Linked DNA regions of Larkinella insperata. The protein of the gene in region 1 binds, or shares a complex with, the protein of each later gene. Links are inferred from orthologs where the notes say so. Each region holds a gene or a part of one and is shown on either strand. Other genes may lie near its edges. The genes, in order: trxB and trxA.

What was found.
Region 2: the proteins of trxB (region 1) and trxA are in contact, whole or in part, in a crystal structure (PDB 1F6M), measured with the Escherichia coli proteins. The link is inferred for Larkinella insperata from one-to-one orthologs.

Annotation. Positions count from the first base shown.
Region 1 is NZ_CP110973.1:5,111,827-5,115,029, reverse strand. The notes cover bases 172-3,045. They hold trxB (thioredoxin-disulfide reductase), read right to left. Parts: upstream 2,149-3,045; coding sequence 1,195-2,148; downstream 172-1,194. Other genes in these bases: OQ371_RS20605 (OmpA family protein), read right to left, coding at 2,353-3,045; OQ371_RS20615 (M23 family metallopeptidase), read right to left, coding at 172-1,062. In the rest of the region: more of OQ371_RS20615, read right to left, coding at 1-171; more of OQ371_RS20605, read right to left, coding at 3,046-3,203.
Region 2 is NZ_CP110973.1:5,307,974-5,311,123, reverse strand. Bases 188-3,008 are described here. They hold trxA (thioredoxin), read left to right. Parts: upstream 188-1,336; coding sequence 1,337-1,681; downstream 1,682-3,008. Other genes in these bases: OQ371_RS21390 (penicillin acylase family protein), read left to right, coding at 1,911-3,008; OQ371_RS21400 (hypothetical protein), read right to left, coding at 628-1,053; dnaE (DNA polymerase III subunit alpha), read left to right, coding at 188-565. Also shown: more of dnaE, read left to right, coding at 1-187; more of OQ371_RS21390, read left to right, coding at 3,009-3,150. UniProt on the Escherichia coli protein: Participates in various redox reactions through the reversible oxidation of its active center dithiol to a disulfide and catalyzes dithiol-disulfide exchange reactions.

The DNA.
Region 1 (3,203 bases):
CAATTTCTGCCCCGGCCGAATCCGGGAACGGGTAGACATGTGGTTTTTTCGGGCCAGCGTCGACGCCGACAGACCGTACCGCCGGGCAATGCTGGTGAGCGTTTCGCCAGAACGAACGCGGTGTAATACCGTGCGCTTATAGCGGGGCTTAAACCCGGCCATGCTGACGTTTTTTCCCCGCAGGTAATCCCAGACGGAAGCCGTCAGAATAAAGTGATCGGAAATCAGCGAGTTGGTCGGAAAATTATAGAGGTGAGTCGGGCTAAAAGGGTTGCCTTCGTACCGGGTTTCGAAGTGCAGGTGCGAACCGAAGCTGCGTCCGGTGTTTCCTCCGAGCCCAATCTGATCGCCGGCTTTAACCAACTGGCCGGACTCAACGAGCGTTTTTGACAAGTGGCCGTAGATGGTTTCCAGGCCGTTGTAATGCCGCACCAGCAGATACCGCCCAAACCCGTTGCCGTCCCAGCCGACAATCCGCACAATGCCGTCGAAAGCCGCGTAAACCGGGTCGCCGGTCTCCAGATCAAGGTCCATTCCTTTGTGCCAGCGTCCCCAGCGCGGACCGAAGATGGAAGTGACTCGGCCGTCGACGGTCGGGGCCGACCAAAACCGGTTCTGCGTCGGATCGTATAACTTAAGGTCAATAACCTCGTCAAACTGGAGGGGGTCAATGCCGTAGGGGTCGACGTTGTGGGGGTCCCAGATGGCGTAATAATCGGCAATTTTCACCCAATCGTCGCCCACCTGGACCGAATCGATGTATTCCACCACCGCCGGTTCGCCTTCGTCAATCGTGGACGTATCTTCGGCCACGACGGGGTTTACTTCTTTTTTGGGTTCAAACTGATTGTTAAAGCGCAGATTGGATGTCTCCTGTTCAAACTCCTCTTCCGGTTCTTGGGTCGGCTGTTGCGCGGAGGAATTCGGGTTTTGGGTTTCCGATTTCTTGGGCTTGATACTCAGGTTCTTCTTGAATTTTCCTCGTTCCTGAGCCTCCACGGTCGTTACGCTTGCCAGACAGCAAACGCTGGCGAACAGCCACCAGACTGCCAGTTTTCTCATCCTTGGGGGTAAAGTTTGCCAAAAAGAATGAGGAGTTAAGAGTTAAGAGTGATGAGTTGGCTGACGCCCGGTAACTCATCACTCTTAACTCTTAATCCTTAACTCCCTTTTGTGGTGGTTATTAAATTTCGTTTACGCTTCCGCGTGCATTTCAACTTCTTTCATGGCCAGATACCGTTCGGCATCCAGGGCGGCCATACAACCCGTGCCGGCGGCCGTAATCGCCTGGCGGTAAATATTGTCCTGGGCATCTCCGCAGGCAAAAACGCCCGGCACGCTGGTGCGGGTGCTGCCTTTTTCGGTGATGATGTAACCCGTTTCGTCTAATTCAAGGTAGTTTTTGAAAATAGCGGTATTCGGTTGGTGACCAATTGCAACAAAGAAGCCCGTAATATCCAGTACCCGTTCTTCACCCGTTACCGTGTTTTTAACCAGCGCCCCGGTCACGCCATCTTCTCCGAGCACTTCCTGCGTTTCGGTGTTCCACAGAATCTCGATGTTGGGCAGTGATTTCACCCGATTCTGCATAAACTTCGATGCGCGCATTTCGCCCCGGCGAACGATCATGTAAACTTTCCGGCACAGATTCGCCAAATAACTGGCTTCCTCAGCCGCCGTATCCCCGGCTCCAACGATAACCACATCCTTACCCCGGAAGAAAAAGCCGTCGCACACAGCGCAGGCTGAAACCCCCAGACCGTTCAGGCGCATTTCCGACGGCAGACCCAGCCACTTAGCCGAGGCACCGGTCGAAATAATGACGACGTTGGCACTGACTTCCTGCTGATCATCGACCACGGCTTTGTGGATCGGGCCGGAAAAATCAACGGCCGTTACTACCCCGTAGCGGATGTCGGTTCCAAACCGGCGGGCCTGCTGCTCGAGGTCCATCATGAGTTGGGGACCGTTGACCCCCTCGGGATAACCCGGGAAGTTATCCACTTCGTTGGTGATGGTTAATTGGCCGCCCGGTTGCATTCCCTGGTATAAAACGGGTTTCATGCCCGCGCGGGAGGCATAAATAGCGGCAGTATATCCGGCCGGGCCGGAACCAATAATAAGGCAATTGACGTGTTCGGTGGTCATTGGCTGACGAAGAATTGAGTGTTTTATCGGGTCGGCTATCACTGAAAAACCGGGCCAGACACTGAAAAAACAAGCGCAAAGGTGCAAAAAATTCCCGGCGAAACCAAGTTAACGGTTATTGGTCACTGAACAATGAAAAATGAACATTTATCCGTACAAAAGTCACTTGATGGATTCCTTTTAACTCCGCTTCCTTCTCTCCTTTTAGAGAATTCGCCACTCGATCCGCCGGTTCAGTTTCCGGTTTTCATCGGTCGTATTGGGCGCTACCGGACGGGTTTCGCCGTAACCGGCTGATTTGATACGGGTTGGCGCAATGCCCGCCTTGGTCAGGTACGCCACAACCGACTGCGCCCGTTTCTTCGATAGTTCCAGGTTGTTGGCCGTCCCCCCCTGGTTGTCGGTATGGCCGGAAACCTCAATGTTCACGGTTTGATTCACGTCCAGAAATTTCACCAGCCGGTCCAGTTCCGTCCGCGATTTCTCGGCCAGATCGTACCGGCCCGTTTCAAAGAAGATGTTGTTCAGGGTTTCTTTGGCCGGAGCGCTACCATCCGCCGGTTTGATCGGTTCCAGGGGCACGCTCAGCGTCAGGCCCTCACCTTCGCGCTTCTGGGTAAAATCAAACGACAGGCTTTTAAACAGGTAACCCGGTCCCACAACGTATAGCGCGTACTCCCCGCCCGTGGGCAAAACGGCCGTGTACTGGCCCGTCTGCGGATCTGACTGCACGCGGGTTACCAGCTGATTGGTCGCCAGATCAATGAGTTCGATGGTCGCGTTAAGCGGCTTTTTGGTGCGGGCGTCGGCCACCAGCCCTTTCAGGTAGCTCACCGGCCGGACCTTCTGCCGCAACGGCTCCGGCAAATCAAACATATAGAGTTTAGAGCGCTGTTTGCCATCTCCGGAAGACTGCTCCTGCGAGTAATAGGCGTGCGCCCCGTTGGCCGACACAAACAGGGCGGCCTGATCGTCGGCGGTGTTGATCGGATACCCCAGGTTTTGCGGATTCGACCAGCCGGACGCCGTGCTGTCGGCTACAAACAGGTCGTACC
Region 2 (3,150 bases), 200 kb from region 1 along the record:
GATCGAACTGGAAAGCTTCTGCACCTGCACGGTGGACAAGCTGTTTGATGAATCGAACCAGGGGAAAGAAATAACCGTTGGGGGAATCGTGTCGAGCAAACAGCTCCGGCAGTCGAAAAACGGGAACCCGTTCGTGATTTTCAAGTTGGAGGATTACAACGGCTCGGTTGAGATGAGTTTGTTCGGGGAAGATTTTGTCCGGCTGGGCAATTATATCGAGGAAGGGCTGTTTCTGCACGTGAAAGGAAAGCTGCAAAACCGCTGGAACTCCGACGCTTTTGAGTTCCGCCCGAACTTCATTCAGTTGCTTACCGAGGTGCGGACAAAATACAGCAAAGAACTCTCTGTGCAGCTGGACTTAAAGCTGATCAACAACGAGTTTGTGGCCAAAATAACCGATTTGGTGAAAGAATATCCGGGCTCCTGTAACCTGGTGCTTCGGGTCACCGACGAAGAAGATCGGCTGGAAGTCAGCATGTTATCGCGCCCCTTCAAAATTACGCCCGTCAACGAGCTGCTCAAAGCGCTCGATGCGATGGACGGGGTAGGATACCGACTGAATTAAAAACGTTCGGCGGCTATCGATCACACCGAGTGTTATGAACGATAGCCGCCAATGAATATACTTTATTTCTTTTCCTCAAATTTATCGACATTGACCCGGATTTTTCGGTCGGGCATTTCGGCTACTTCCATCAGAAACGTTATTTTGCCGTCTTTGCCTTCGAGCGTAATAATGGCATTCTGCTGATTACCCGATGGATCGTCAAAACGCGCTTTGATCACCGATTTTCCTTCCTTGTAGGGAACGCTCCAAGTACAGGTGTTGGATTGAATTTTTCCGTTCATTTTGCGGTCCTCATTTCCGGGCCTAATCACCACGTCCGTTTTGTTGATCTCAATGGTGCTTTTTTCATCCACGGTTCGCTCCACAGCACCGGTTGCGCTGAGGTATTCGGTGTTGGAAACGGCCAGCGCCAGATCTTTGTCACATTGCGCGTAAGCGGGTAAAAGGCTGCCCAGGAGCAGGGGAAGCAGGAGGAGCTTTTTCATTAGTTGTCGTTGGATTAAGGTGAATCTAGTCAAAAGTAAAATCTTATGAGCTACTTTGCAAAACCTAGTAGCTTGCATTGTAATTTATTTGACGAGCGGTTAACTGCCTGGACAGAAGGATGCTAGCGATTTAGCATAAAGCCCGTAGAGCGGAATAAGCTTTCGGAGGTTGCGTTGTCGCCGAAAGGTCCATTGCATTCAAACAATTGGATGAACTTTTTTCAAATCCAAAACATTGTACGTACAGATGAGTTAAAATACTATATATAACCGAGACATAGTCATGGCAAAAGCGATTGAAATAACCGACGCTAACTTCGCAGATGTAATCAATTCCGATAAACCTGTCTTAGTAGATTTTTGGGCCGAATGGTGTGGACCCTGTAAAATGATCGGACCCGTTGTGGAGCAACTGGCCGGCGAGTACGAAGGCAAAGCCGTTGTCGCCAAAATGGACGTTGATATGAACGCCCAGGTTCCGGCGCAATTCGGTATCCGCAGCATCCCGACCCTGATGGTTTTCAAAAACGGTAAAATGGTTGATAAAGTAATCGGTGCCGTTCCGAAAGCTGTTCTGGAACAGAAATTAGTTGCCCATCTGGAGCATGATCATAGCAAACACGAGTAACTCATACCGGCAAATGGTTAGATAATTCCTAATTCTGATCGTTTTCGCCGAAAAAGGTACCTGTTTTGGGAAGAGGTTACTTTGTTTCCAACCCCATTATCTATTTACAAAAAAGCCGGGCTGCCAGTCTGGCTTTTTTGTTGACGGGTAAGTCCATAAACTGCCTTTCAGGACTTGTCCAGTTTCGTCTTTTGGTCTATATTACCGTACACCGAATACGGCCCAAACGATGAAACAACTTCTCCTGCTGATTTCTTCTCTCCTCACGCTGCCGGTCCTGGCACAACCCTTTACACCGGACGAAATTGCTCGCTGGCAAAAGCGCGCCCGAACCATCACCATCACCCGCGATACCTGGGACATCCCGCACATTTACGGCAAAACCGACGCGGATGTGGTTTTCGGGCTGTTGTACACGCAGTGCGAGGATGATTTCGCGCGTGTGGAGGAAAACTACATCGACGCCATTGGGCGCATGGCGGAAGTGGAGGGCGAAGAGGCATTGTACCACGACATCCGAGCGCGGCTTTTTATGGACACCACACAGGCCATTGCACTCTACAAAAAATCGCCATCCTGGATGCGGGAGTTGATGGATGCTTTTGCCGATGGCACGAACTATTACCTCTACACCCACCCAAACGTCAAGCCGCGGCTGCTGACCCGGTTTCAGCCCTGGATGCCGTTGATGTTCAGCGAAGGCAGCATTGGCGGTAACATCAGCGTCATTTCCACCGACCGGATCAAGGCGTTTTACACCAACTCAAAATGGTCGTCGCATCGTTACGATTTTGAAAAGCACGAGCGCGAACCCACCGGCTCCAACGGTTTTGCCATTGCACCGTCTAAAACCGCCAGCAAAAATGCCATGCTGCTGATCAACCCGCACACCTCCTTTTACTTTCGCTCGGAAGTGCACCTGGCGAGCAAAAAAGGCTTGAATGCCTACGGAGCCGTTACCTGGGGGCAGTTTTTTGTGTATCAGGGCTTCAACGAAAACTGCGGCTGGATGCACACCTCCGGAAATTCCGATTCGGTGGATGAATACCTGGAAACCGTCGAAAAGCGCGACGGAACGTATTACTACAAACACGGCAGCGAGTGGAAACCCGTGCAAACCCAAACGGTAAAGTTTCCCTACAAAACGGCCAACGGTATTCAGTTCAGAGAAGTTACGCTTTACCGCACGCACCACGGCCCCGTAGCCGGTCAGTTGGGGGATAAGTGGATCACTATCAATATGATGAACGATCCGCTGAACGCGCTCGCCCAATCGTACCTGCGCACGAAAGCGAAGGATTACGAGAGTTATAAAAAAGTAATGAAGCTGAACGGAAACGCGACCAACAACACGGTTTATGCCGACCGAAAAGGCACCATTGCCTACTGGCACGGTAACTTTATTCCGAAGCGCAACCCGAAATTTGACTGGAACAATCCCGTTGATGGCAGCGATCCGGAAACCGACT